Regions from separate parts of the Peribacillus sp. V2I11 genome, predicted to be linked through region 1. Evidence: riboswitches for the same ligand, from Rfam matches in the RefSeq annotation. Region 1 holds a riboswitch; each other region holds the start of a gene.
The links. Region 1 has a riboswitch for glycine ahead of gcvT (glycine cleavage system aminomethyltransferase GcvT). Riboswitches for the same ligand answer to the same signal wherever they lie in the genome.

Region 2: it holds a riboswitch for glycine, as region 1 does, so the genes downstream of both, glyA (serine hydroxymethyltransferase) here and gcvT (glycine cleavage system aminomethyltransferase GcvT) in region 1, are expected to answer to the same signal.
Region 3: it holds a riboswitch for glycine, as region 1 does, so the genes downstream of both, QFZ73_RS07940 (amino acid permease) here and gcvT (glycine cleavage system aminomethyltransferase GcvT) in region 1, are expected to answer to the same signal.
Region 4: it holds a riboswitch for glycine, as region 1 does, so the genes downstream of both, QFZ73_RS18370 (hypothetical protein) here and gcvT (glycine cleavage system aminomethyltransferase GcvT) in region 1, are expected to answer to the same signal.

The regions. Positions count from the first base shown of each region.
Region 1 is NZ_JAUSYW010000001.1:4,223,682-4,231,484, reverse strand. Features, by position in the region: gene QFZ73_RS20700 (lipoate--protein ligase family protein) at 291-1,127, opposite strand; gene QFZ73_RS20695 (rhodanese-like domain-containing protein) at 1,330-1,713, shown strand; gene gcvPB (aminomethyl-transferring glycine dehydrogenase subunit GcvPB) at 1,868-3,325, opposite strand; gene gcvPA (aminomethyl-transferring glycine dehydrogenase subunit GcvPA) at 3,318-4,664, opposite strand; gene gcvT (glycine cleavage system aminomethyltransferase GcvT) at 4,682-5,788, opposite strand; glycine riboswitch at 5,930-6,013, opposite strand; glycine riboswitch at 6,017-6,104, opposite strand; gene QFZ73_RS20675 (DEAD/DEAH box helicase) at 6,480-7,803, shown strand, end outside.
Region 2 is NZ_JAUSYW010000002.1:145,909-153,711, forward strand. Features, by position in the region: gene gcvPA (aminomethyl-transferring glycine dehydrogenase subunit GcvPA) at 1-619, opposite strand, end outside; gene gcvH (glycine cleavage system protein GcvH) at 621-1,016, opposite strand; partial or broken gene gcvT (glycine cleavage system aminomethyltransferase GcvT) at 1,095-2,208, opposite strand; gene sdaAA (L-serine ammonia-lyase, iron-sulfur-dependent, subunit alpha) at 2,223-3,104, opposite strand; gene QFZ73_RS27275 (serine dehydratase beta chain) at 3,104-3,622, opposite strand; gene glyA (serine hydroxymethyltransferase) at 3,638-4,888, opposite strand; glycine riboswitch at 4,974-5,096, opposite strand; glycine riboswitch at 5,099-5,204, opposite strand; gene QFZ73_RS27285 (hypothetical protein) at 5,464-5,742, opposite strand; gene QFZ73_RS27290 (hypothetical protein) at 6,077-6,331, opposite strand; partial or broken gene gnd (phosphogluconate dehydrogenase (NAD(+)-dependent, decarboxylating)) at 6,372-7,255, opposite strand; gene hxlR (transcriptional activator HxlR) at 7,669-7,803, shown strand, end outside.
Region 3 is NZ_JAUSYW010000001.1:1,647,829-1,655,631, forward strand. Features, by position in the region: gene QFZ73_RS07935 (amino acid permease) at 1-1,183, opposite strand, end outside; glycine riboswitch at 1,696-1,774, shown strand; gene QFZ73_RS07940 (amino acid permease) at 1,979-3,319, shown strand; gene QFZ73_RS07945 (DUF3311 domain-containing protein) at 3,613-3,813, shown strand; gene QFZ73_RS07950 (sodium:solute symporter family protein) at 3,810-5,288, shown strand; partial or broken gene ltrA (group II intron reverse transcriptase/maturase) at 5,408-6,670, opposite strand; gene QFZ73_RS07960 (hypothetical protein) at 6,714-6,869, opposite strand.
Region 4 is NZ_JAUSYW010000001.1:3,749,408-3,757,210, forward strand. Features, by position in the region: gene QFZ73_RS18350 (YtoQ family protein) at 1-150, opposite strand, end outside; gene QFZ73_RS18355 (hypothetical protein) at 273-779, shown strand; gene QFZ73_RS18360 (thioredoxin family protein) at 888-1,199, shown strand; gene QFZ73_RS18365 (DUF1444 domain-containing protein) at 1,250-2,056, shown strand; glycine riboswitch at 2,343-2,444, shown strand; gene QFZ73_RS18370 (hypothetical protein) at 2,836-3,270, shown strand; gene QFZ73_RS18375 (amidohydrolase) at 3,472-4,659, shown strand; gene QFZ73_RS18380 (DNA translocase FtsK) at 5,085-7,803, shown strand, end outside.

The DNA.
Region 1 (7,803 bases):
ATCATAGCGAAACTCAAAAATCAATATATAGTGTCGTATTAAATATTTCAACCACTATATATTGTGTTTGTTTTGAATAACTTTTAATTTTGTCAAACGATAAATCAATTAATATAGTTAGCAAAAGGGAGGAAAATGTCGATTTACAATAATTTTTCATCAGATTTCAATTAATTTGGACCTTGCTTTTTCCCCATCCCTTTTAGGGCTTATCCCTGCAAGGGATAGCTTATTGGTCAGACAAATCTGAAAAAACTTTTTTATTATCCACTCTAATTATCCCGCTTCGTCTATCTCATGAAATTCCATTCATCGCTTTCATATTTGCTTTCTGCAATGGCCTTCACTTCCAGCAATTGCTTTTCGGTGAGGACGTATGGCTCTAAATCGATCGAAAGTCCTTCGGCAAAACCTTTTTCAAAAGCTTCTTTCGCTTCAGGGATGGTAACCTTTCTTCCGGCAACGTCATTTATGGCCACAGCTTTATTTTTTAAGCTTTTTTGCATTCTCTCTTTAACCCTGTCATTTGAGAATTTAAATACGCTAAAGAGCTTTTCATCATCAAGTTCAAGCAAAATGGCCCCGTGTTGAAGGATGACACCTTTTTGCCTGGTTTGAGCGCTGCCAGCGACCTTCCTGCCCTCAACGACCAGTTCATACCAGCTTGGAGCATCAAAGCAGACGGAAGACTTGGGCGCTTTTAAAGCCGCTTTTTCCTGCTCGGTTCGAGGCACGGCAAAATAAGCATCCAATCCAAGATTCCTGAACCCCATTAATATCCCTTCAGAAATGACACGATATGCTTCAGTAACGGTGGTTGGCATTCCCGGATAGGATTCTGGAACGATTACGCTATAAGTCAATTCATGCTCGTGCAGTACCGCTCGTCCCCCTGTTGGTCTGCGAACAAAACCAAGGCCCTGCCTTTTGACCTCTTCCATATCAATTTCCGCTTCTGCCTTTTGAAAATAACCAATCGACAATGTCGCTGGATCCCAGCCGTAAAAGCGTATGATTGGCGGAATTTCCCCTTTGCTTTGCCAGTTTAACAGTGCTTCGTCCAGCGCCATATTATAAGCCGGTGAACAATACCCCGAATCTATAAAACCCCATTTTTCTTTAGTCATCCTTATCCCTCGTTTCAATAAACTGTTTTTCAATCCCCCACAAAAAACTCACATGTAGTAGTTTAACAGACTTTCACACTCTAAAAAAGAAAGTGCTATCAAGTCGATGAAGAATTCGAGAAAATTCTTTTTGATTATTGGGTAAAGCAATTATATAATAAAGATTGTCTGTATTCGTTAAGGTAGAAGGGAGTTTTTATGTTTGGAAATATTATATACACTGCTCATCATCTTAGGAGTGGTTATTGCGTATTCACTTTTTAATTGGTACCGCCAGCGTAAAATCGTTAAAACATTAACACAGGACGAATTTATCGCTAACTACAGAAAAGTGCAGCTAATCGATGTGCGGGAACCGAATGATTTCGATAATGGCCATATCTTAGGCGCAAGAAACATCCCTATGACTCAAATGAAGACCCGCTTGGTCGAAATAAGGCCGGACAAGCCTGTATATTTGTACGCCCAAAGCGAAATCATCAGCGGCAGGGCTGCAGCCATGCTATACAAAAAGGGCTACAGGGAACTTTTTCACCTAAAGGGCGGTTTCAAAATGTGGACCGGGAAAATCAAAGCAAAGAAATAAGACCCCATCTCCAAGGGCTCTTTTTAATTGCCTCCATGTACATCATGCGGGCTCTAGGAAAAATGAAAGTTAATTGTTGGACTTAAATGATTTCTTACATAAACATGAAAAATCCCCGCCGGCAGGCAGGGATTTTTTTGTGTAAGCTATCAATCTAGGCTTGATAACGCAGAACAGGTTTTCTTGCAGCAAGAGTTTCATCAAGCCGCTTTATAACGGTTGTATGCGGAGCTTCCTGAACGATTTCCGGGGTTTCTTCCGCTTCCTTGGCAATCTGGATCATCGCATCGATGAACGCATCCAGAGTTTCTTTTGACTCGGTTTCAGTCGGTTCTATCATCATTCCTTCTTCCACGTTCAACGGGAAGTAAATGGTTGGAGGATGATACCCGAAATCCAGTAATCTTTTGGCTATATCGAGAGTCCTTACCCCCAATTTCTTTTGCCGACGTCCGCTTAATACGAATTCGTGCTTACAATGACGATTATATGGTAAATCAAAATAAGGTTCCAACTTACGCATCATATAATTGGCATTGATGACCGCATTCTCGGTGACGGCTTTAAGGCCATCAGGACCCATTGAACGAATGTACGTATAAGCCCTCACGTTTATCCCGAAATTTCCATAATAAGGTTTTACCCTGCCAATGGATTGCGGACGATCATAATCAAGAACGAATTGCTCGCCTTGTTTGACCACAAGCGGTTTAGGCAAGTAAGGAATCAAGTCCGACTTCACCCCTACAGGACCAGAACCCGGACCGCCGCCGCCATGCGGGCCCGTGAATGTTTTATGGAGATTTAAGTGAACCACATCAAAGCCCATGTCACCCGGACGTGCTTTTGACAGGACTGCATTCAAATTGGCTCCATCATAATAAAGCTTCCCGCCTGCGTCATGGACAAGTTGTGCCATTTCCAAAATGTTTTCTTCAAACAATCCCAATGTATTGGGGTTCGTCAGCATCAAGGCCGCCGTATCAGGTCCTACAACCCGCTTTAAATCCTGAAGGTCTACTAACCCATTTTCATCGGATTTCACTGTAATCGTTTCAAGTCCGGCAACAGTGGCAGAGGCAGGATTCGTACCATGTGCAGAATCAGGTACAATCACTTTCGTACGTTCTGTATCGCCATTCGCTTCGTGAAAAGCACGAATCATCATCAATCCTGTCCATTCACCGTGAGCACCTGCTGCAGGCTGTAATGTCACTTGGTCCATCCCGGTGATTTCCGTTAAGTGTTCCTGCAAATCAAATAATAGTCCCAATGCTCCCTGAACAGTAGCCGGATCTTGATATGGATGGATATGGGCGAAGCCGTTGAAGCGTGCCACATTTTCATTTATTTTCGGATTATATTTCATCGTGCATGAACCCAGCGGATAAAAACCCGAATCCACCCCATGATTCCGTTTGGAAAGTGCTGTATAGTGACGCATGATATCCAGTTCGGACACCTCAGGAAGCTCTGCCTCTTCTTCACGGATGTAGTCGGCAGGAAGAATTTCTTCGAGCGGAATAGTTGCAACATCCATTTCTGGCAGACTGTACCCGATTCGACCGGAAGTACTGATTTCAAAAATGAGTGATTGATCTTGATTATTCATGTTGATCCCCCAATTCCTGCGCAAGTGCATCAATTTCTTCTTTTGTTCTAAGTTCAGTTACCGCAACCAGCATATGGTCTTTCAGCTCAGGATAAACCGTTCCTAAATCGAAGCCGCCGATCATCCCTTTTTCAAAAAGGTTTTTATTGATTTCTGAAAATGAAGCAGGCAGTTTAATGACAAATTCATTAAACGAAGGACCGTCGAATATCACTTCCACCCCTTTTGCCATAATTGCTTTTTTCGCATAATGCGCTTTTTGAATATTTTGCACGGCCATTTCTTTGACACCCTTTTTCCCAAGCGCGGTCATTGCAACAGAAGCTGCCAAGGCATTCAAAGCTTGATTGGAACAAATGTTGGATGTGGCTTTGTCACGGCGAATGTGCTGTTCACGAGCTTGAAGCGTCAGCACAAATCCCCTTTTTCCATTTTCATCCACAGTTTGACCGACGAGTCGGCCCGGGACTTTCCGAACAAGTTTATTAGTAACGGCAAAATATCCACAATGAGGTCCACCAAATGCCGCTGGTATGCCGAATGGCTGAGCATCCCCCGTTACGATATCTGCACCGAGTGCACCAGGGGATGTCAAAGCTCCCAATGCAAGCGGATTACTTGAAACGATAAACATGGACTTGACGCCATGAATGATTTCTTCGATTTCTTTCAATGGCTCGATGCGGCCAAAAAAGTTCGGATATTGAACGATCACCCCTGCAATGTCATCATTCGCCAATTCCCTTAAAGCAGCTAAGTCCGTCACACCGTCTATAAATGGAATTTCGATCACTTCCACACGTTGCCCTTTCGCATATGTCTTCACAACTTCTCTTGATTCAGGATGAACCGCTCCTGAAATGAGAATCTTCTTGCGTCGTGTCTGGCCTGAAGCAAGCATGGCCGCTTCAGCTAGCGCCGTCCCGCCGTCATACATGGAGGAGTTAGCCACATCCATGCCCGTCAGTTCACAAATCATCGTTTGATATTCAAAAATTGCCTGAAGCTCACCCTGTGAAATTTCAGGCTGATAGGGTGTATAAGCCGTATAAAACTCAGAACGCGATAGGACATGATCGACGATGACCGGTGCATAATGGTCATAGACACCCGCACCAAGGAAGGAAGCATAGTTTTTAAGATCCGCATTCTTGGCTGCAAGCCTTGATAATTCTTTCATTAATGCAGGTTCCGACTTAGCAGGCTTGATATCGTATTCTCCTTGAAAACGAACACTTTCAGGGATATCGTTGAAAAGTTCTTCAGCAGTAGATACCCCTATCGCTTCCAGCATTTCTTGTTTATCTTGCTCTGTCATGGGTAAATAACGATGTTTCATCTAATGACCATTCCCCTCTATTTACGTGGTTTTTTATAAAAAGGTGTTTGTATTATAACGGCTTTCAAACGTTTGGAACGGATTTCCACTTCGACTTCCGCATCCAGCACCGAAAATTCCTTATCGATAAGTACCAATCCCACGTTTTTCTTCAACGTTGGTGATTGGGTACCGGTCGTGACCTCGCCAATGACTTGGTCACCGCTGTAGACCTTATACCCATGACGTGGAATGCCACGGTCAATCATTTCAATTCCCACAAGCTTGCGGGGAGCTCCTTTCTCCTTTTGCTCAGCAAGAACGGCTTTCCCGAAAAATTCAACTTCCTTATCCACTTTTACCGCAAAACCAATCCCGGCTTCTATCGGGGTGATGTCCGCTGAAAGCTCCTGCCCATAGAGCGGCAGTTTTGCTTCAAAACGCAGGGTATCACGAGCACCTAAACCAATCGGCTGAATCCCCTCTTCCTTTCCGGCATCCATAATCGCCTTCCAAAGGGCAGGACCATTTTCACTGTCGCTATATATCTCAAAACCATCTTCACCAGTGTATCCAGTACGGGATACCATCGCGGAGATACCGTTTATCATGACATTTTCCTTGAACTTGAAAAATCCAATTTCACTTAGGGCAGTATTTTCCGATAGCTTTTGTAATATCTTCTCTGCAGCTGGTCCTTGAAGTGCCAGCTGTGTATAGTCACTCGATACATTCGTAATTTGGACATCTTCCGTTAAATTAGTTTGCAGCCAATTGAAATCTTTTTCTGTATTCGCTGCATTGACCACGAGCAGATAGTTGTCCTCAGCCCTTTTATACACAATAAGATCATCAACCGTGCCTCCGTTTTCATAACACATGGCTGTATATTGGGCACCGCCCTGTTGCAGCTTTGAGATATCATTAGTCAGCATCTTCTGTAAAAAGGAAAGGCTCCCAGGACCCTTAACATCGACCTCCCCCATATGGGAAACATCGAATAACCCCGCTTTTGTACGTACGGCTTCATGTTCGTCCTTTATACCAGAAAATTGGACAGGAAGTTCCCAGCCGCCAAAATCAATCGTTTTACCTCCGTATTCACGATAAACCTCAAATAGTGGTGTTCTTTTTAAATTGGTCAAAAAATGACCCCCTTCAGATTTTTTTAAATTAATCGGCTTCATTATCAAAAGCTTTCTCTTGTCATTACGCATCAGATATATCCTGATTCATGATGTGAAAAAAGCACAAAAAAGGACAGAGAAAGCCCGTTTGAGCTTTTTCTCTGTCCTGAAACCTGAAAGTTTACCTATGTAATAGGTTTTCCCCTTTGGTGGCCGTCCCAAAACGGGCGGCGCTCTCCAGAGTTGCGTCCAATAAGAGTTCTTTTGCCTGAGAGATTCACTGCTAAGTTTGCTCCTTCGGCGCTACATCCGTAGTCTCTCCCCTTATCTTCACCCGCATATAAATGGTCTACCAATGAAAGGAAACGAATAAGCCCCAAGCATTGGTAAAACCTTTGAGCATCATGGAATGCATTCACTGCCAATTCTCCTAAAACTTCAGAAACCGTTTGAGTGATCTCCTTCAGTAATCTTGGATAAATTAGGAGCCTATAGCCCATACTAAGAAAACGCGAACTGCAAAATCGATGTACAAACATTCTTTGTAGCGTTTGAAAATTGGAATTTTCTAAATATACTTATATCCTACCCTAAGAAACTTATCTCTGCAATATCTTTTGAAGAGAAATATTTTTCTTACTTCACATATGAAATGTTCGGGTTTTGACCTTTTATTAAGGAAATTATGATTTAAGAGGGAGTTATTTCTATGAAAATCAATATATCCTTCAATTCTGAATGGAATGACGAGTTTCTGCAAAAGATGGAAAATGACGGTCCATGGGGAAATTGGGAGCTTTATAAATTGGCGGTTCAAATGGAGGAAAATCTTATCATCCCTGATTTCGAAGGTTTACAGGCGCCTAAGCACCTTCCGCAGTTAACCCCGCTTCCCCATCAATTGGAAGCAGCCAAGCAAGTGGTGGAAAAGATGAATGGAAAGGCCATTTTAGCTGATGAAGTAGGGCTCGGAAAAACAATTGAAGCAGGCTTGATCCTAAAAGAGTATATGATTAGAGGCCTTGTAAAAAAAGTATTGATCCTTGTTCCGGCTTCCCTTGTCACACAATGGGCTTTTGAATTGAATACCAAGTTTCATATTCCGGCAGTCGTTCAGAGAAAAAGTTATGTTTGGGACTCCTGTGATGTGGTCATTTCATCCATTGATACAGCGAAACGCGCTCCACATCGAGATATCATTTTCAATCAGGAATATGATTTCATCATTATTGATGAAGCTCATAAACTTAAAAATAATAAGACGAAGAACTATGAATTCGTCCAAAATCTGAAAAAGAAATTTTGTTTACTCCTGACAGCGACTCCGATTCAGAATAAGGTCGAGGAAATTTTTCACCTCGTTTCATTATTGAAACCAGGTCACTTGGGAAATGCCTCACTCTTTTCGGAAAAGTATAAAGGGAAAGGCCGAAACATAATTGATGATGAACACCTAAAGGAACTGGTCAACACTGTCATGATTCGAAACCGGCGTGCCGATACTGGTATTGAATGGACAAAACGGCATGTGGAAACCATCACCATTGAATTTTCTCCAACGGAACAAGCATTGTACGATGCTGTTTCAAAATTCAAGCCCATTTCGGACGGATCAAAAGGAAGCGCCTTTTCGGCTCTCACTCTCCAAAGGGAAGCATGCAGCAGCAGAGAGGCGGTCTTTTATACATTAAAGAATATGAGAGATAAATATGATCAGCCTTCCCCTGACTTTTTGGCCAAGCTTGATGATTTATTTTCTAAAGTGAATGAAACCGTTCAGAACTCCAAGGCTGAAAAAGCTTTGGAACTGATCAAGAAGATTGATGACAAAGTAATTATCTTTACCGAATACCGGGCAACTCAGCTTTATCTTCAATGGTATCTACAGCAGAATGGAATTTCTTCAGTTCCTTTCCGAGGCGGTTTTAAGCGCGGAAAGAAAGATTGGATGCGAGAATTATTCCAAAAGAATATACAGGTTTTAATTGCAACCGAAGCTGGCGGGGAAGGGATAAACCTTCAGTTTTGCCATA
Region 2 (7,803 bases), on a different contig from region 1:
ATGGATCGATTTGTTCTTGCAGTTTCTCTAAGTCTGTACAGTCCGTCGCAAGATTCACCTCTTCCACTGTATACCTTTGACCATCTGCTACTGTCTGTAAGATGGCACGGGATTCTGGATGAACCGCCTTTGATACAAGTACTTTCGAACGTCTTGTTGATACAACTGCAAGTGATGCTGCTTCTGCAAGGGAAGTAAAGCCATCGTACATGGAAGAATTTGCAACATCCATTCCTGTCAGCTCACATACCATGGTTTGAAATTCAAAAATGGCTTGTAATTCTCCCTGGCTAATTTCTGGCTGGTAAGGGGTATAAGCTGTATAAAATTCAGAACGGGAAATCATATGATTCACAACACTTGGAATGTAATGATCATAAGTACCCGCACCAAGAAAGATTGGATTTTGATTGGCATGTTTGTTTTGCGAAGCAAGCTGATGCATCTTTTTCAACAGAAGTGGTTCAGGAATTGCATTAGGGATGTTTAACTCCTCTTCCAGACGAATATCATTCGGGAGATCTTCAAACAGCTCCTCTGTCGAAGAGATTCCAAGAAAGGATAGCATTTCCTCTTGATCTTGTTTAGTATCAGGAAGATAACGATAGGTCGCTGTCATTTTATTCCTCCCCTTCATTCACAAAAGTTTCGTATTGATCTTCATTTAGAAGTACTTGTAACTCTTCTGAATTAAATAGTTCCACTTCTACCAACCACCCTGCATCATATGGCTGGTCATTGATCATTTCAGGCGCATCATCTAACTCCTCGTTTACACGAACTACCTTACCTGATACAGGGGTATAGATTTCAGAAGCTGTTTTAACCGACTCGATCGATCCTATTGATTCATTAGCCGTTACTTCATCACCCACTCCCGGATTTTCAACAAAAACGATATCACCTAATTGTTTTTGGGCAAAATCAGAAATTCCAATACGCACTCGGTTTTCGTCTAATTGTAGTACCCACTCATGTTCCTTGCTGTATAGTAGGTTAGCTATCACTTTTGTCATTGTTTTTTCTTCCTTTCACTCATAAAATTTATTAATATTTACTGTAGGGTGCTTACTCTTTCGTGCAAGGTTAAGAGATTATCCTTTTTTATAGAACGGTGCTTTTACCACAATAGCATCAACCATCTTCCTACGAATTTCCACTTTAAGTTGTGTTCCTAGGTCAGCATTTTCTGCTGATACAAGCGCAAGACCTATGCTTTTCTTTAAAGACGGTGAATGGGTTCCGGATGTAATAAAACCAATTTCCTCTGACCCTCCTGAAAACACTTTATAACCGTGACGAGGAATGCCCCTTCCTGTCATTTCAATTCCAACTAATATTCGTTTTACCCCTTCTTCTTTTTGTTTTGTAAGTATGGCTTTGCCGATAAAATTACTTTCTTTGTTCGTTTTTACGACAAAACCGATTCCAGCTTCAAGAGGGCTGATTTCCTTTGTGAGCTCTTGTCCGTATAGAGAAAGACGTGCTTCAAGGCGAAGAGTGTCACGTGCACCGAGTCCGCACGGCTTTAAGCCGTTTTCTTTTCCAGTTTCCAGTAGCTTTTCCCAAAGTGCTGGCGCCTTGTCCGCTGCTAAATTAAAGCTCAAATCCGTCTTCCCCTGTGTAACCCGTACGGGATACAAGCACGTCCGTAATGCCATCCAGATTAACATGTTGAGTAAAGTGGAAAACTCCAATTCCCGATAAATTGATTTCCGTTAGCTTTTGTAAAATGCCTTCCGCCTTTGGACCTTGAATGGCGATCAGCGCGATGTCATTTGAAATATTACGAAGTGTCACTTCTCCTTTAACATGTTGCTTCATCCAGTCGTAATCTTTCTCAATGTTTGCTGCATTAATCACGAGAAGAAATTTATCATTTTTCAGTTTGTAGACCAATAAATCATCCACTGTCCCGCCAGATGGATAACACATCGCGGTATACTGTGCTTGATTAATGCTAAGCTTTGTTACATCGTTTGTGACAAGGTAATTAATATAGCTTTCTGCATCTTTCCCTTCAACAAGCACTTCCCCCATATGAGAGACATCAAAAAGTCCTGCTTCCTTTCGGACAGCATCATGTTCTTCTAAAATGTTTGAAAACTGGACTGGCAGTTCCCAACCACCAAAATCAATGACTTTTGCTCCGTAATTTTTATATGTTTCAAAAAGCGGTGTTCTCTTCAATCCGGTTGCTGTGCTCATTGCTACACCTCCAATTAAGATCTCTTGCTAAATAACTGTTCTTTTACCCTTTTACCTGTTTCGGTCATTGCAAGACCACCAAGTGCTGTTTCTCTAAGTGTTCGAGGCATTTCCTTTCCAATCTTGTACATGGCTTCAATGACTTCATCACATGGAATACGACTTTCAACACCTGCAAGAGATAAATCAGCAGCTGAAAAAGCAATGGATGTTCCAATCACATTTCGCTTAATGCAAGGCACTTCAACAAGCCCAGCAACTGGATCACAAACGAGGCCCAACAGTGATTTTAAAGCAATGGCTGTTGCATTAACCGCTTGTTTAGGTGTGCCACCTTTTAATTCTACAATGGTCCCTGCCGCCATCGCCGTTGCAGAACCGACCTCTGCTTGGCATCCTCCTGCTGCTCCAGATATAAAGGACCGGTTGGCAATGACATACCCAAGGGCACTTGCAGTGAACAGTCCCATGACTAAGTCTCTGTAGGAAGTTCCGTCATTTTTGTGAAGCGAAAACAATACTCCGGGTAATATACCGGCTGCTCCGGCTGTCGGAGTTGCAACAATGACTCCCATTCTCGCATTACTTTCAGATGTCGCCAGTGAGAAAGTCATGGCATCGCTAATATAACTTCCTGTAAGAGAGTTACCTTGATTCACGTAATCGTACATCTTAACGGCATCACCACCAGAAATGCCACTTGGTGCAGTAGAGGTGTCTTTTTTACCGTTCTCAACAGCTTCCTGCATTTTAAATAACCGTTCTTCCATCATGCTGATGATCGTCTTTTGATCTCTCCCCGATTTTTCTATTTCCATCATCAACATGATTTCACCAATCGTTTTCTGTTTATGTGTACAAAATTCAATTAGCTCGTTCATTGACCGAATTTCCATCATGCACCCTCTAACGACGTTTTTTTCAACACATATGAATGGTAATGTGTAGCAAGTACCGAAAAGTCATCGCTAGTGCTTAAACGAATATCAACCATTTCATCACCAATCATAAAGATTTTAGATAAACCGCCTCCAAGGGATGCCCCACCTACCTTTACCAGCCATTCCCCACGTTTTGCCGTAACGACTGTTGTATTCGGATGTTTAAAATAAGGGCAGCTGCCTTCAAATTGAAATTCGTAATCTAGTTCATGTTCTTTAGTCAGCTCCATGGCATTTTTAATCCTGGAATCATCCGTATCCATGCCAAGTAATCCGCCAAGTAGGGCTTTATCTGTTCCGTGACCTTGGTGCGTTTCAGCAAATGAATCGTAGAAAATAATGTTCGCCTCTTCCGGACAACCACCTAATAGTTCATGAATGAACTTCCCCATTGATACAACACCAGCAGTATGAGAACTAGATGGCCCTACCATGATAGGGCCGATAATGTCAAAACAACTTTGGAATTCCATGTTGTTTCTCCCTTCTTAGACCGTTATAGGCTGTTGAAACAATGGATATCCTTTACAAATCTCTTTTGTTGTTTCTTTTGCTTTTTCTAGAACAACTGTATCTCCATTGCTCTTTAAAACAGCCGCAATCACTTCTCCGATTTTAACCATTTCTTCCTGCTTCATACCGCGTGTCGTTAAAGCCGCTGTTCCCATTCGAATGCCACTTGTGACAAATGGGCTTTCAGTATCATAGGGAATCGTATTTTTGTTAACTGTTATACCCGCCTCTTCTAGTAATCGTTCTGCTTCTTTTCCGGTTAAATTCCATTGGCGAACGTCTAATAGGACGATATGGTTGTCCGTTCCACCTGAAACAAGAATTGCGCCTGCTTTTTTTAATGTTTCGCCAAGTGTTGCTGAGTTTTCAATGATTTGTTTGGCATAGATTTTAAAGCTCGGTTGCAATGCTTCTTTAAAGGAAACCGCCTTTGCCGCAATAATATGCATGAGTGGCCCTCCTTGAATCCCTGGGAATATAGCTTTATTTATTTTCTTTATCATGTCTTCATCATTTGTTAAAATGATCCCGCCACGTGGACCGCGTAAAGTTTTGTGCGTTGTGCTTGTCACCACATCCGCATATGGGATGGGCGATGGATGAAAACCTGCTGCCACGAGCCCCGCAATATGGGCCATATCCACCATCAGTTTTGCTCCAACTTGATCGGCGATTTCTTTAAAACGTGCAAAATCAATTGTTCTTGGGAAGGCACTTGTCCCCGCAATAATCAATTTTGGTTTTTCTTTTTTCGCGATTGCTTCAAGATCATCATAGTCTATCAAGTGAGTATCTTCTCTCACCCCATAAGACACAATATCAAACCATTTCCCCGAGATGCTGACAGGACTACCATGAGTTAAGTGTCCTCCATGCGAAAGGTTCATCCCCATCACTTTATCGCCAGGCTGAAGCAGGGCATAAAAAACAGCTAAATTTGCTTGTGCACCGGAGTGTGGTTGTACATTTGCATACTTAGCACCAAACAGCTTGGTAAGGCGTTCAATCGCTGTTTGTTCCACCACATCTACATATTCACAGCCTCCATAGTAACGCTTCCCTGGATATCCTTCTGCATACTTATTAGTGAGGACAGACCCCATAGCTTCCATCACTTCTTTACTTACGAAGTTTTCTGATGCGATTAATTCTAACGTATTATGTTGTCTTTCCCTTTCATTTTCCATGGCATTATAAATCTCTGAATCATAGTTTTGTAGACTCATATTCAAATATCCTCCTCGAGTTTCTTCCAAGCTACCTTTCCTCACAAAAAAGACAGAGGAAAGGCAGGATAAATATCCCACCTTTCCTCTGTCCTTTTTACCTGAGAGATTACCTTCGATATGAAACATAATACAAAACAATCTGTCTTGTAATATTCGTTTCATCAAAAGGATTCCCCTTTGGTGGCTTTTCAGCTCTCTCCAGAGGTGCGTCCAATTGTAGTCTTTTTACCTGAGAGTTTCTATCCCAAGGTTTTTTTGGGAATTGCTCCTTCGGTGCCGAATCGATTTCTTCGGTCTCTCCCACAATTATCATCCGCTTATATAAATTTCCATTATAATTGTATGTTAACGGGTTTAAATGAAAATTTCAATAATTATCTGAAAAAACTTTATTTTCAGAAATTTAAACATAGACAGTATAGATCTTTCTGACAGTCCATAAAGTTAGAAGTTTTGTTATTCAAAATTATAACTGTTTTTCTGAATTCCAATAAGTTTCTATATCTAGGCGTAAGCCGATCTACTTTTGAACGGTTGCTAAGAAAAGCGCAAGATGGGAAAGGACATGAAGTCTATATTTTTAACACAATAGATGTATGGAAAAAGAGAAAATTAAGGTATTGTGAGATTTGCGAGAATCCTTGCAGCAATAGAGATTGCTTAGGAACTTCCTCCTCCTTCTCTTCTTTCATTTCCTCCTTAGGTTCAGCGGTGGTTTCATTAGTCTTCTCTTCTTTCGCAACTTCCTCTTTGTCCCAACCACTTGCCATATTAGCTATGACGATAATTGCTAGAACCCATACCCACCACTTATTTGGCCTCTTTAGATTGATTTTCTTTTCCTTACTCATTTTGGATTCTTCCCCTTTACCTTACAATATTAGTATCTACACTATGTTACCATCTCCTCTTCCCTGTATTAATAGTAAGGTAATCACTTTCCATCTCCTTAATTTGATTGCCTTTTTTATCAATATCCCTATTTAAATCTTGGAGATTTTTAATAGGGAGGGATGAAACAGCATCATACAGGTAATGGGTTATTTTCCATTCCCTGTACGACAGATGCATATTGAATGAGATAAATATGTTTGGGTAGGTAAAGCCCCTTCTTTTAGTTGTTTAATATGACTCTCAGTTCACCAATTTAAGTATTCCTGTAATGGACCATAAGTCTACTATCAATCAAGTAATCATTTCTTTGTAGCTATTTGAATTCACTTTATTTACAGTAAAATCAGCTATATCAACTTGGTAGTAATTTGATAATTTATTTAACATTATATCTAATTCTTTATTGCTATATAAACCTACTATCACTTCATTTAAAATAACTGTATTGTTTCTTTCCATTCTATTTTCCTCCTTTTGATTGAATAATTTTTCATCTTTCATTTGCATTTTAGAACTGACGGAAATGAACATAATATGTTCTTTCATTAGGAACCTCTAATTGGATTTTCTTAAACGCAGTGACTTCTCACTTCCCACTTTTCCTTACAGCATGCCCATCCAAATTCGTTGCATAGTGGGCTACCTCTTTCCCTGTAAATTTCTAATGAACGATAGCGCATCAACGACATGCGATGACGGGAGTGGCAGTTTGTAAATCAAAAGCAGTCTCGGCCGTATTTTCCTTCTCAAGAAGACTTCCATATCTACTCTATTTATTTTCTTCTAATTTTTCATCTTTAGAAAACGCTCTTTTCCGTTAAATCCATAGGCCCTGGACGAATAACCGAACCGCTTTTTCCATACTCTTGCTACATTCTCAGAGTCGTACTCAAATTCCCTTTTTTCTAATAATTCCAATCCTTCCCTAATGTCATCCATTTCGTAATCAATCCCATTGTTGTTCATTTTCAAGAAGTGACCACTCCCTGCTTTTCCTGCATATACATTTTCTACAGATATATCTCTGAAAATGGGCTCTACTATGCGCCAAGCTTCAAGGTCTCCTCCAATCTTGAAACAAGCCTCTTTTCGAGCACCTTCCTTTCCTTCAGAGGTCACGATATCCATAAAGCTCACACCATATCTCTTTAGCCTGTTGTACCGGCGAATGGTATCATTATAGTAGGAATTTCCAGATTGAATTAAAATATCGCCAATATTTAAAAACGGTGTCACTTCACTAATTACTACATCAACTGAATCTGGAGGAACCATAAGCCAAATAAGTCGGGGTTGCTCTAATGATTTAATGAGTTCTACTATATTAGTTGTTCCCTTAGCTCCGTATCTTTCCATTTCTTCTACAGCACCGGAATCTAAATCATAGGCCACAACGTCGTGGCTTTCTTCAATTAGGTTTTGCCCTAAGTTTAATCCCATTTTTCCTAAACCGATTAATCCAACTTTCATCGTGATGGCCTCCTTTTTAGAATAGAGTACTTCTAATTTGTGCTTCTTTCCTTTTACATATTGGTAACTTCGTTATATTTATTTAGTATAAAAATTCACCTTATTATCTAAAGCCCCTGTTGCTTTAAATATGGGTCACAGCATGGTATTTCCGACGTTTAGGATACTTAAACGCATTCCTGTCTAAAAATTTATTACGTAGAAAAGTCATTTAATCCCCCCTGTATTCTTCCTTGATTGTAAAATTATAGTGTAGTAAGATTCTAATGGATGTACCAAGAATAGTTCTTGCGGTGATGATCCTCTATGTATATAAAAGTATAATATCTATATTTTTTAATTGTAAGTACGCACTTTTTTATTATATAGTATTATAAAGTACACTATTATTTTATGACCTGGGGGGAAAATAAATGGGACATCTGCGTGACAAGACGTTTTACTGTGAAAAAGAATTGACACTTTCTATTATTGGCGGTAAATGGAAAATGCTTATTATGTGGCATCTGGGCAAAGAAGGAACCAAGCGATTTGGGGAACTAAAATCT
Region 3 (7,803 bases), 2.6 Mb from region 1:
TGAACGGATGCTTCTCCATTTCAGCGGCATTTACCTTTCTGAATTTAAGCTCACTGATAAGCAAGACAAACCATGGAATCATCCCGGGCAATACACTCGCACTGTACACATAAAGGAATAATTGAGGCGGTGCAAGGTAATTCAGGATAACCCCGATGCCCAATCCTAATAGTACAGCGATCGTACAATAAGCCGGCACTCCATTTTTAGATACTTTGGCAAAGATTTTCGGTGCCTGGCCGTTCAATGCCAGTGTGTAAAGCATACGCCCTGCACTGAAAATACCACTGTTGCATCCAGACATTGCCGCAGTGATTACTACAAAGTTAATGATGCCTGCCGCCGCAGTGATACCGACTTTAGCAAAGGTTGAAACGAATGGACTTCCGATATCATCTAGTTTATCCCAAGGATAAACCGTCACGATGACGAATATGGCACCAATATAGAAAATTAAAATGCGCCATATGATTGATTGGATCGCTTTTGTTACGGTCTTCGTTGGATTTTTTGCTTCTCCGGCTGTGATGCCGATAAGCTCAACGCCTTGATAGGAAGCCACGACAAGCGAAAGCGCAAAGAAGAATCCTGTCCATCCTCCCGTAAAGAAGCCGCCATTTGCCCATAGATTCGATAATCCAATCGCATCCCCGCCATTCCCTATTCCAAAGAAGATAAGGCCAAGGCCGGCAATGATCATCAATACAATCGTTATGACTTTTATAAGCGCAAACCAGAATTCAAATTCCCCGAAGGATTTAACGGAAATGAGGTTGGCAGCCCCCAAGATGATCATGGCGACCACACCTGGTATCCAAGCCGGTAACTCCGGGAACCAATATTGCATATACAACCCAACCGCGATGATTTCGGACATTCCGACGATTACCCATTGAAACCAATTGCTCCAAGCAGTCATATAACCTGCCAAAGGATGTATATAGCTGCTTGCAAAGGTTGCAAAAGAACCTGTAGTCGGTTCTAAATATAGCATCTCACCCATAGAACGCATGATGAAAAATATAAAAATGCCTGCGATGGCATAAGCAAGCATTACAGAGGGCCCGGTCCATTTGATCGTGCTGGCCGACCCCATGAATAACCCGACACCGATGGTTCCGCCCAAAGCTATCATTTGAATATGACGTGCTTCCAGCCCTCTCTTTAATTCCTTGTTTGACATGATAAACTCCCCCAGGTGCAATATCGGTAATGCTTTTCTATCCTTACCACGAATGACTCTCCATTAATTATTGCGGTTAGAAATGCTTTATCGTAATCAATATTACATAACACTTCAATTTTATTTTCTTATCTTATAATAGTAAATATTCTGTAAAAATACAATTGTATTTTTGAAAAAAACAGTTACCAAATATATCTTGGCGATTTCCCCAATCTAAAAATATCATTTTAAAAAAATGATGTTCAGTATTTCATAATAGTGATAATTCAAAATGAGTAGAAAACAATCACTAGTGCTTAAACCTTTACAAGTAACGTTCATTATAAAATCGCCTATAATGCCTGTTTCCCCTTTAAAAATTTGTTGACCTACCGAATAATAGATGATAGAATTCCAATATTATTTTATAAGTATAATGAATGATCCAGCAGTGGAAGATTATCACTGACTGACATTTCTTCACAACCGCATACAAGCAAGCGATGAATGCTATGGATGACACTATAGCAGGAGCAGCTTCTGGAGAGACTGTACAAGATGCAGCGCCGAAGGATTCACAATCTCAGGCAAAAGGACAGAAGAGTAACGAATGATAAATTGTTATTCTGAACCCTTTAAGAGATTGGTATTATCCAATCTCTTTTTTTATTGTCCATTTTGTGATTGGACTAAAAACAACATCTTTAAAACCAATGGGAAAGGCAAGCTGGGCGAAAAAATCACGTCCCTCTCCAAGACCATGCAGATTGAAATCATTCACTACCAAGACCATAAAAGACGGGGGAGTTCGAATTGGCTAAACAGGAATTAAAAAGAGATTTAAAAAATCGACATGTACAACTGATTGCAATAGGAGGAACCATTGGCACCGGTTTATTTTTAGGTTCCGGAAAAGCCATACAATTGGCGGGACCTTCCATTTTATTTTCCTATCTGATAATAGGGATTGCCTTGTTTTTTGTGATGAGGGCCCTAGGGGAATTGCTCTTATCCAATGCAGGGTATGCATCATTCACTGAATTCGCAACCGAATATGTCGGTCCATGGGCTGGCTTCGTGACAGGTTGGACATATTGGTTTTGTTGGATCATGACCGCAATGGCCGATATCATAGCTGTCGGTGTCTATATACAATATTGGTATGATGTCCCTCAATGGATTCCGGCACTAATATGCCTGGTCATTCTGTTAGGATTGAACCTATTGACCGTTAAGATATTTGGCGAATTGGAATTCTGGTTTGCCATCATTAAAGTAATCACGATCATCGCCTTGATCATCGTAGGAATCTTTCTTTTGATCATCGGTTTCAATACCGATACCGGAACTGTTTCCCTAACGAACCTATGGAATCATGGTGGCATGTTCCCCAATGGCATTTCCGGATTCCTATTATCTTTACAGTTGGTCGTCTTCTCATTTGTCGGTGTCGAATTGGTCGGGGTATCCGCAGCAGAAACGGCTAACCCGAGAAAGAACATTCCATCTGCCATCAATAAAATCCCTGTCCGGATTTTACTTTTCTATGTTGGTGCTATATTCGTCATTCTCTGCGTCAACCCATGGACACAACTGGATGCCACGAGCAGCCCATTTGTAGAGGTCTTTGCGTTAATCGGCATTCCAGTCGCTGCAGGGATCATCAACTTCGTCGTTTTGACATCCGCTGCTTCGGCATGCAACAGCGGTTTATTTTCAACAAGCAGAATACTCTATACGTTAAGCAGGAATGGCGAAGCCCCTGCTAAACTGGAAAAATTAAATAAACAGGCGGTTCCGAGCAATGCCTTATTAACATCTACAATCGTTGTATCAATAGGGGCATTATTAAGCATGCTGATACCGGAAAATGCATTTACCGTCGTAACGACCATCAGTGCCATCTGTTTCATATGGGTATGGAGCATTATCTTGATCTCCCATATCAAGTATTCAAAAACAAGGCCTGACCTAAGAGCCGAATCGACTTTCAAGGCTCCTTTTACACCCTTTGTCAATTACGTCATTTTAGGATTATTCCTGTTCATCCTTATTGTTATGCTATTCGCTGAAGCTACACGACTATCACTGCTCTTGACCCCAATATGGTTCATACTCTTGGTGATACTATATAACTATCGAAAAAAAAGATAGCTAATGCAAATAAAGCCTTGAACTCAATATGAATTCAAGGCTTTATCCGTTTTATGAAACACGTCAGGGTTCGGCTGTCTGCGCGTTGTTGCTAAAATATATCAGGCAACTGCATTAAATTTTATATCAAAATAGTGTAAGCTAATATATATTATCGGACCTTCTTAAAGAAGGTCAATCTATCATGTATGAATTTTTCATCCCGGTTTGGTCCACCCATCCATCAGTGGCATTGAAGAATAAACCCCCATTGGTGGACGTTTCACTTTATTTTAAACGGAGGGGTTTGTTTAATGAAGATTATATATATTCTTACTCTAGTTCCTTTTATAGGCATACTAGGATTTCTACCTTTTGTTAATAGAATAGAACCATATGTATTAGGGATGCCTTTCAATATGTTCTGGATGGCTATGTGGGTGGTCCTTACCTCTGCCATACTGGGCATCATGTATAAACTGGATCCAAGGAATCGGGAAGGTGACCAGGAATGAATATTGCTCTCTTAATCATTTTAGCATTTTTACTTCTATCGATATTTTTAGGCATACTCTCTTCAAAAGGAAAAGATATGGACTTGGAACAATGGACGGTGGGCGGACGTGGTTTTGGTGCGATCTTCGTCTTTCTGCTGATGGCCGGGGAAATCTATACGACCTTCTCCTTCCTTGGCGGCAGCGGCTGGGCTTATGGCAAGGGTGCACCCGCTCTATATGTACTAATTTACATTACTTTGTCTTACGTATTATCCTATTGGCTCCTACCGGAAATTTGGAGATATGCCAAAGAAAATAAACTGATGTCTCAATCCGATTTTTTTGTAAGCAAATATAAGAGTCCTAGTTTAGGAATTTTGGCTGCGCTTGTAGGTGTGGTGTCGATGATTCCAGTGATCGTCGTGCAGCTGAAAGGATTGGGGATCATTGTCTCAGAAGCATCTTATGGTGCCATCTCAATGTCTGAGGCAGTTTGGATGGGGGCAATCAGCCTTACCATTTATGTGATGATTTCCGGTATACACGGTTCAGTTTGGACAGCGGTCATTAAAGATATCATGATGGTCGCCATAATAGGATTCTTAGGGATTTATCTGCCGATTCATTACTTTGGCGGATTTCAGCCGATGTTTGAAGCGATTGATGCGGTCAAGCCTGGTTTTTTAAAGTTCCCTGATCAGGGTCTTAGCGTATCATGGTTTATCTCCACCGTAATATTGCTCGTATTCGGTTTCTATATGTGGCCCCAAGTTTTCAGTGCTGTTTATTCAGCACGCAGCGGCAAGGTATTTCGAAAAAATGCCATCATCAGCCCTTTATATACACTCATGCTATTATTCGTCTTTTTCGTTGGGTTTACTGCTATATTGAAAGTGCCCGGACTCGTTGGGGCAGATGCAGACCTCTCATTGCTGCGCCTTTCGATCGAGACCTTTGATCCATGGTTTATAGGCATAATCGGCGGAGCTGGATTGTTGACCGCATTGGTGCCTGGATCCATGCTTTTGATGAGCGTCGCTACACTGCTCGCGAAAAACGTCTATAAGGAATTTGCACCTGCAGTATCCGATCGCCACGTTGTACGATTGGCAAAGTTCCTTGTTCCAGTCATTGCCCTTATAGCCGTCTACTTCACCTTAAACGGCGGCGAAACGATGTCAGCATTAATTCTTATGGGATACAGTCTCATCACACAGCTATTCCCGTCCCTTCTCTTTAGTCTGAAAAGGAATAATCCGATCAATAAATTTGGCGCAATCGCCGGCATCATCACAGGATTGGCCATCGTAATCTGCATTACACTCAGTCATTCGACAATAGGGACCTTGTTTCCATCCTTGCCGCAAGCAGCGAAAGATTTGAATGTGGGAATCATCGCATTGGCAGTCAATTTCATTGTGATGATCACAGTAAGCCTTGCTTCCAGAAAGCACACGGTTCAGTTGGAACCTAAAACCGTTAACGATATATGAAGCACTCTCTGATGCTGATTATTTTGGATAAAGAAACATTAGAAATCGAGTAGGAGGAGGCGCCTAGCCTCCGACCTCTCACACCACCGTACATACCGTTCGGTATACGGCGGTTCAGTTTAAGTCTGACGTAGTTTTGTATATCGTTCATATAGATTTACTAACCCATGATGGAGCCAATAAACATTATTAAGGGTTTTGTCTAGAATAGGACTATGCGCTATGCGCCAATAACCCTTTCTGCTATTTCCCCATTCATATGCTTTTCCAAATGGGACGCCTAATCCTTTGAGTTTCCTCACCCTCGTTCTTGGCAATTTCCATTGCTTCCATAGACACATCCTGAGTCTTCTTCGAATCCATGAATCTAAATTCTTCAATACGTTCGGAGTATCAATGAGGGCGAAATACCCCATCCAACCTCTAAGGTATTGCTTTAACTTATTTATTCGGAGTTTCATGGGTATCGGTAATTTTCTCGAGGTCATTTCCCTGATTCGTTTCTTTACTCTCTTCACCGTTTGTTTAGCCAGTAGAACCTTCGGGTTCTTCTTTGACTTCGTGAAACTAAAACCGAGAAACGTTCTGTTCCAAGGGCGATCATACTTCGACTTCTCGTAGTTGACCTTTAGCTTCAGTTTATTTTCAATGAAGCTTGAGATATTTCCCATTGCACGTTTGGCGGCTTTTCGTGTCTTCACAAAGATAGTACTGTCATCCGCATACCTTACGAATCGAAGATTGCGTTTCTCTAGTTCTTTATCTAACTCGTCTAACATGATATTAGATAATAAAGGACTTAACGGACCTCCTTGCGGAGTTCCCTCCTCACTTTTATGAAAAAGTCCGCCTATCATAATGCCTGCTTGAAGGAATTTACGAATCAGTTTGAGAACTCGTTTATCTTCAATTTTCCGCTCTAACATTCCCATGAGCTTGTCATGATTCACTTTATCGAAGAACTTCTCCAAGTCCATATCCACTACCCATGTATAACCTTCGGTTATATAGGACTTTGCCTTTCGAACCGCCTGGTGCCCCTGTTTGTTAGGGCGAAATCCATAGCTATTCTCCGAAAAGGTTGAGTCATATATCTTCGTCAATATTTGGGCAATGGCTTGTTGAATGAAACGGTCTAGAACGGTTGGAATACCCAATAGCCGAACTCCGCCGTTTGGTTACGGGATTTCGATACGACGGACGGGCTGCGGTTGATAGGTACCCTGTAAAAGGGCAGTTTTCATGTTGTACCATTCGGTTACGAGGTGCGGTCTCAGGTTTTGAACCGGCATTCCATCTACACCATGGCTTCCCTTATTTCTTTCTACACGCTTCAATGCCTGTATTAAGTTTTCCCTCTCTAGTATCTGTTCCATTAACATCGTTGATATCCTTTCTACGTGGATAAATGGTCTATTTGTGCCTTTATCTGCTCCACCCTTTTGAAGTTCCCCGTGTATTCACCACTTCTTCCTTCAAATAAGTTCCGTTAGGAATTGTTTGCTTCTTTGCAGATAACGAACGCCTAGTATTCATCCTCCTTAATCTGTTCGGTCCTTCCTTATCTTCTCGAGTAGACAAGTACTATGACCTCTGCTGACTTCTGATGATTCAGCTGTCCATCACTGGACAGGTTACCAAGTGTACTTGGCTGTCATCAGACCTCCCCGGGTAAGAGTGCAATCTTTCCCTCCATCTATCTGCTTCATTTACTCTGTACCACCTTCGGCAGTAAGGACTTTGTTTTGTTTCGCAAACTCATCCAATGATACCTAGCCTTATATGAAGTTCGTGTTCCTCAGACCGGAGGTTTGCCGCTTGCTTCCTTCAGATTCCACGTCACCGTGGACACCCTTGCATTAAGCTAACCACTACTACTGCCTTCATGGTTCGGGACTTTCACCCTATAGATTGCACCCATGCCGGGCGCACGAACATCGGAAGGCTCAGTCAAAAGACTGAGCCTTCCTTATTATCGACATCCAAAGTCATAATGTCCTTTTTCTTAAGAGTGATAATGGAAAGTTAATGGCAGACAAAAAACAATGTCTCAAAATATACTACTAATCTTTTTTGTTTATTATCAAATCTCCTATTTTAACTAATGAATACAACGAAAAAATAATCATAAGGTTTCCGGATTAAAGCAAAAAGTAATCGATATTACGAAAGCTATTAAAATCAGGATAAAACCGAACTGAGATCTATTTGACATTAACATTCCGCCTTTATGTATTTTACAAATAATAGCATCATTTTTTTGGAAATAATATACATTTATTATCATTGGGGAGATTTCAGTTAGAAAAACCAAAATAAATAGCCACCTTAATAAAGAATGACTATATATCATGAAATATGAGCTTTCGCAGTTAGCAGATCAAATGCATCGTATTGCTTTCGAGCCAAATACTCGTAAGTTTCACGCTTTTACTCGTGCGTTTGGCGCAAATACTCGAGTTTCACGCTTTTACTCGTGCGTTTGGCGCAAATACTCGTGAATTTCACACTTTTA
Region 4 (7,803 bases), 470 kb from region 1:
AAGAATATCTTCACCGATATTATCAGAGCGTTCATGATTTTCCATCGGGCCGACGAATTCTAAAGGAAGTTTCAGTGCAGCGGTCTTATCTCTCAACTCGCTTCTCCAATTTGAATGGATCTCCCCAGCAAGATACACGGTTAATTTCATTGTTTTCCTCCTCGGTATTTAAATTGCTTTCATTGTATCATGTTTTGAGAAAATGGATGAATTTCATAAATAAGGATAATAGTATCCTTAAGTGAGTAAAAGAGATGGCTGGAGGAATGACGATGGCATTATCGAATAAAAAATTTCTTGTTTTCCTGTTAATAAGCAGTTTGATTGTGGGATGCTCAGGTATTGAGAGGCAAACCGAAAAGGCAATGAAGGCCGCAGAAGTGGCTTTTCGTGACGACGAAAAACAGCCCGATCTCGAGGCAGGGCTTATTCAGGTCTATCTGCCAAAGGATTTTAAGGTAGTAGAAGAACATGATAATAATTTGATTTTACAAAAAGGTGATAAGATTTATATATTATTTGTCAATCCAAATGAAAAAGAAGACAGCTCCGTTTTATATTTGGCAATGAAGCAACAAAAGGATCAATATGTAGTGCTGCATTCTTTTCAAACTGATGATAAATTCGGCTTTATCTCGATCAAAGAGATACCGAAAGAAAAGTATGAGCTTGCAGTGGGGATCGGAGGGGTGAAGCTGACAACCGAAACGGATAAAGATCAATTAAAAACCGATGCGAAACAAATGATGGAAATCGTTTCATCCGTGCCCCAGAAATAAGATGACCCGGTCGTTCAACCGATCCGAATTAATGGTTGATTCGCGGAGAGTCTGGTATGATGGGATTATAAAAAATAAGGTGTCATTTAGAGCAGGAGGAATATTCAAATGGAAAATTTACAAACCGTTGAGCAATATGATGCATTGAAAAATGAAGGCAAACATATCTTTCTTTTTTCAGCAACATGGTGTGGAGATTGCCGTGTAATCGAACCGATAATGCCTGAGATAGAAACGAAATTTCCTGACTTTACATTCATTTATGTTGACCGTGATGAATTCATCGATGTGTGTGCAGCTAATGATGTATTCGGTATACCAAGTTTCATTGCGTATGATAATGGCAAAGAGCTAGGCAGATTCGTAAGCAAGGATCGCAAAACACAAGAACAAATTGAGGAATTCATACAATCACTATAATCAATTTCCCCTTCTCGCTGGGGATTTTTCAATGAAGAGGAGGGTCAGTCATGAAAATGGATAGCACGAAGCTGAAAAATATCTTGAAGGAACGCCTAAAAGATGGGAATCGCACATTCAAATTCGATAGCAAGCAAGATACGTTACGGGTGGAGAATGTGAAGACCGGGAAAGGGATCACCATCGAGTTGCCTCCTGTACTTGCTAACTATGAAAACGTACAGGAAAAAGCCATCGATGAAATTACCTATTACGTGGAAGAGGCCCTGAATGTGATGGGGGAAGAACACAGCATGGAGGGCAAGGAGAAATGCATTTTCCCAGTCATTCGCTCGACCTCCTTCCCAATGGAATCCGAAGAAGGAAATCCATTTTTATTCGATGAGCATACGGCTGAAACCCGGATTTTTTATGCCCTTGATTTAGGGAAAACTTACCGTCTCATAGATGAAAAGATGATTCAACGGGAAAATTGGCAGGGTGACAGGATCCGTGAAATTGCCCTTTTCAATGCCCGTTCCCTATCCACTGAAATGAAGTCGGATATCGTTGCAGATAATGCATTTTATTTTTTGAACACGAATGATGGATATGATGCCAGCAGGATCCTGAATGAATCCTGGCTTCGGGAAATGAAGGACAAGATCGAGGGAACCATGGCTGTGGCCATTCCCCATCAGGATGTCATCATCATTGCCGATGTGAAGAATGATACGGGCTATGATATTCTTGCGCAAATGGCGATGAGCTTCTTTGCCAGCGGTCATGTTCCGATTACGGCTCTATCATTCCTTTATGAAGAAAATGAGTTGGAGCCCATCTTCATTATGGGTAAAAACAAAAAGCGTGAACAATAATATATTGAATCACAAAAGGACCGTGTCAGCATCTGGCAGCGGTCCTTTTAAAGTTTAGTAGAGTCTCCTTAACTTCAACAAGGGAATCAGGAAAAGAGTTGATATTTGTTATTTAATGGGTAATAATATAATTGGAATATTTCGGAAATATAAAAATGAATCCCTGAATATCAAACTATATAAGCGGATGAACGTTGTGGGAGATTGCAAAGCATTGAGCCACCGAAGGAGCAAGTTCCAAAAACATCCCTTGGAGCAAATCTCTCAGGTAAATGGAACCGCAGCTGGACGCAACTCTGGAGAGCGCGCAGGAAGTGTGCCGCCAACGGGGAAATCTCCATGACCAAAATGGAGCTAAACTCTCAGGTAAAAGGACAGAGAAGGGAGCAGTTAGTTTACGCAACCCTTCTCCGTCCTTTTTGTCGTCCAATATAAGAATGGGTCCATTGCAATTAATTGAGCAGAAGCGGCTTTTGCTTAGACGAGGTAAATGTAGTTCCGGCATTATAAAAAGATTTTCATTGGTTTTCCGGAGGTAGTTATGCCGATTATAAGAAATATTGAATTATTCTTTCCAGAGGATAGACAGGCAAATTTAATCTTTTATAGGGAAACAAGATGTATCGCTTCTTTATACAGTCGTTTGCTTCCGGAATTCAAAACGGATGAATATAAGGGAATATTGATTAATTGTGTATCCGGCTTGAGGCATAATAAACAAATTAGACGCTGATTCGTTTATTATGTTTAATTTTAAATCCGTTTTCGCTGAGATTAATATGAAAGAGTTTTTCTCTTTGCCTACGGACCGAAGGAAAAAAGAATATACACTTGAAGTTATGCAAAAACCTTTAGAACAAGTAGCAAAGGAACTTAATTGTGATATTGGCCTTTTTAAGGATATCCATCAAAAAATAATAAACCTGGACTTTGAGAACAAGTGGATTTATGCGAAGAAAAGCAGCCCTAACAGAAAATATTCTTGCAGTATTGTCTGTGAACAAGAAGTTCTTTATAGAAGAGAACGGATTATGAGAGAAATTGATACAGATGAACAGCATCTTTTCAGCAAATTAGGAAAAATAGGGTGGACACACAATCATAAAGTTTCATTTTCAGATCCAGATTATAAAACTAAATTTATAGTCACCTTTTTGGAAAGGAATAGCTCCGGGAGCTTATATTGGAAATGTGAACAGCAAATATTCCAATAGAATCCTTTTTAATAATACCTAGAATATCCGAAGCTTTAGTGAAGCAACTAAGTAAGGACCTACAAGCAGGGTCCTTTACTATTACGCTGTTTATCAACAATGATATTTAACAGAGCATGATGTATAAATGCTATACATGGGACACGAAAGGCATACCTGACCAACAAATCATAATCAAATAGGGGGAGAATAATCGTGAACGTGAAAAGCAAATTAATGAACATGCTGGAAGCCCGTAAAGGGGAAATGGTTCAAATTCGCCGTCATTTACACGAGAATCCGGAACTATCCTTCAAAGAAGAGAAAACGGCACAATATATCATTGATTTTTATAAAGGGAAAGATGTGTCGATTCAAACGAATGTAGGAAACGGATTAGGGATCATCGTATCGATCGAAGGCGGAAAACCAGGGAAAACGATAGGTCTCCGTGCGGATTTCGATGCATTGCCGATTACAGAAGAAGCGGAGGTCCCGTTCCGTTCAAAAAATGAAGGTGTCATGCATGCCTGCGGACACGATGGGCATACCGCGTATTTATTGGTATTGGCAGACTGCATCAATGAGCTGAAAGATTCCTTATCAGGTACGATCAAAATAATCCATCAACATGCAGAAGAAACACCCCCAGGTGGAGCAAAAAGCATTATGGAATCAGGGTTTTTGGATGAACTGGATGCTGTTTTCGGAATCCATTTATTTCCTTCTCATCCAGCAGGGGTTGTCGGGTATCGCGGCGGCTATTCGATGGCTGGACGGACCTATTTCAAGTTAGCGATAAAGGGTGTAGGCGGCCATGGTTCCTCCCCGCATATGGCTAATGATGCCATTGTGGCAGGCGCCCACTTCGTGACAGCCGTACAAACCGTAGTCAGCCGTCGGTTGAACCCTTTTGATATGGGCGTAGTCACAATCGGCTCCTTCGATGGAAAAGGAAGCTTTAATGTCATAAAAGATCGTATAGAAATTGAAGGGGATGTCCGTTATATGACAGCAGAGACCCAACAGCTGATCGATAAGGAAATCCACCGGATCGTCAAAGGGATAGAAACGGAATTTGATGTTCAGTGCGAACTTGCATATGTGCCGGATTATCCTCCGTTATATAATGACCCTGAACTGACTGGATTCGTGAAAAATAGCCTGGAAAGCATGAATGACAAAGATATTAAGAAGGTCGTGGAATTTCCGGTTTTCTCAGGTTCAGAAGATTTTTCATATTATGCAGAAAAGATTCCTGGCTGCTTCTTTTACATTGGCTGTAAACCGAAAGGGGTGGAGAAGGCATATTTCAATCACCATCCTAAATTCGACATTGATGAAGATGCCCTTTTGATCGCTTCCAAATCAGTGGCGCAGGTTGTATGCAGTTTTTATGAATGGAAATAGTCCCTTTGGTCTTTGTTTACAAAAAAAACGCTGGAACCCACAAAACACCGTTCGGTATTAACGAACGGTGTTTTGTGGGTTTCGGCAGGTATTTGGATGCCACCGGAGGTTTCGTGAAGGATGAAGCAGTGAATTGCCAGTCTGCTTCATGGGCTGCATGAAAACTTAATCTCTTTGTAAACGCGATTTAACAGCGGTGTTTTATTTAAATAGTAGACTAGGGACTAATGTTATTTCGTGATGGATAGGTTTAAACTCATTTCAGAAGGGGTTTAATAGGGTAGGAGTTCTGCGAAATACGTTAAGTTAGTAAGAATTCGATAAAAAAAAAGATACTAATCCCAATTTAGCTTAAATTTTCTCGATATTTTTAAAATAACTGGTAGAATTAGTTACATACTACAGATGTAGAAAGAGTGATAGTTTTGAAATGGCTAAATAAGATGAAAAAATGGTTCCAAGCAGAGGAAATTATTGAAATCGAAGAAATTATTATAGATGAACCGCTTGATGAAGAGACATTAAGGAAAATGGATTTTTCGAAGCTTTCGAAGTCAAAGGAAGAAGAAATAAAGGTTTATAATCAAAAAGTGGAAAAAATGTCCCAGACGCCAGACCCGGATACGAAAATCCTGTTTCAATATCCAAAAGGACAGTTCAAGTTTCCGCTCATTCCAGACCGGGAGCAGAACAAACGAAAGCCCAGGGAAAGAAACAGGGAAGAAAACGAACCCAAACAGGGGAAGAATGTGACCAAAGAAACGACGAGAAGGCCTGTAAGGGATCCTGAACCAAAACGGAGAAGCTTTGATCGGGAGGAAACCTCAAAAATAGTCCCGTCAAATACTCCATTCCGCCCAACGGAAATTCCTTCACCCATTTATGGGTTCCGTCGTCCGGAAAAAAAAATAGTCCCTTCTGAAGAAATTGTCGAATATGAATTAGAAAGCAAAATGCCTGTCCTTAAAAAAGAAGAACCTGCCATCGAGATTCCGGTATCCATTCCTGATATCTCAAAAGAAGTGTCCCATGAGGAATTGACGGTAGAACCATCCGTTCTTATACCGGAACAAGCGGAAGAAAAAAGGGGAGATTCGGAGATACCCGCTTTCTTTCGGAGGAATTCCATTGAATCCCTGCCAGAAGAAGCAGTAAGCGAGCCTAACGTAATTGAGCCTGCGGTAGAAAAAGAGGATATTGAACAGGACCAACTCGATTTTGGACGCGAAGTTGCTGTATCCATCATGGAACAGGCGGACGCCACACCGCCTGAAGCTATATCGGTTCCTGGGGAGGTTGCTGTACAACCAACTGAACCATCCGTCAGTCAAGGGACACTGCCTGAAAGTGATCAATCAGAGGCAATACCTGAAGTGCAGCATAAACGTCCAAAAAAACATATCCCATTTAATGTAATGATGCTTAAGCAAGATCGGGAAAAAAATGACTTCATGAATAGAATGATGCCGGAAAAAAAAAGCTTTAATTCGGAAAGGGCAGTAGTTTCACCTGATAAGCGACCAATGAATGATGCTGCTGAAACGGAGGCAGTACAAGCGAAACCATCTGCAATTCCTGAACGGAAACCGGAGGAAGGCAGAGTTATTTTGAAAGAGGAGACTCCGGTCATTACACCAACCTTTCTGGACACTAAGGTTGGTTCAGAAACCGCCGCCGTGCCTGAGAACACAGTTGAATCCAATATCGTTTCGAACCCTGAGCCGCTCTTTGAACAGGAAACCCCCATTTCTGGAAATGGGTATCAAGAAGCAGTTTATACAGAGGCGGCAGCAGAAAGTGGCCAGGGCGATAACCCGGCAGTTTTTGGCTCCGTGGAAGCGGATGATAATCCATACTATGTGTTTCCGAATATAGAATTGCTGACACCTCCCACTTATGCTGTTCATGATGATGAGTGGCTCGAGGAACAGACTTTATTACTTGATGAGACATTGAAAAATTTCAATGTCCGTGCTAAGGTCGTCAATGTCACTCAAGGACCTGCAGTAACTCGTTTCGAGGTGCATCCGGAGCCGGGGGTGAAGGTGAATAAAGTGACGAACCTGATGGATGATATCAAGTTAAGCCTTGCTGCTCAGGATATGCGGATGGAAGCGCCTATTCCGGGTAAACATACAATTGGCATCGAGATTCCGAACAGGAAAAGCAAACCGGTATTTTTGCGGGAGGTTTTGGAAAGTACTGAGTTTCAAGAGCATGAATCACCGCTTGCTGTGGCTTTAGGACTCGATATATCCGGTCAGCCGATTATCACGGATTTGAGAAAGATGCCGCATGGATTGATAGCCGGGCAAACGGGATCGGGGAAAAGTGTCTGTATCAACACCATGCTGGTCAGCTTGCTGTATAAAGCGACGCCGCAGGAGTTGAAATTACTGTTGATCGATCCGAAAATGGTCGAGCTTGCCCCATATAACCGGATCCCGCATTTGGTCAGTCCAGTCATAACCGATGTAAAAGCCGCTACGGCTGCGTTGAAATGGGCTGTTGAGGAGATGGAACGGCGTTATGAATTGTTTGTACATGCCGGTGTACGTGATATCACCCGCTTTAATGACCAAGCGGAAAAAGCCGGTCAATATTCAAGCAAGCTGCCTTATATCCTGGTGATCATCGATGAGCTTGCGGATCTAATGATGATGTCCCCGGCTGATGTAGAGGAAGCGATTTGCCGGATTGCTCAAAAGGCCCGTGCCTGCGGCATCCATTTGATTGTAGCCACTCAAAGACCTTCAGTCGATGTCATAACTGGATTGATCAAGGCAAATATCCCGACAAGGATCGCTTTTTCGGTTTCTTCACAAGTCGACTCCCGGACAATCATCGATAGCGGCGGTGCCGAAAAATTATTGGGAAGAGGAGATATGTTATTCGCTGAAAACGGCTCTTCAAAAACGGTGCGCCTGCAAGGGACTTTTGTGAGTGATGAAGAAATCGATCAAGTCGTCAACCATGTTAAACTGGAGCAGCAGCCGAAATATCTGTTTGAACAGGAAGACTTGCTGAACAGGGCCCAGGTCACGGAAGAAGCGGATGAACTGTTTTTCGAGGCCTGTGAATTTGTCGTGAGCCAGCAGGCTGCATCTGCATCGAGTGTCCAAAGGCGTTTCCGTGTCGGTTATA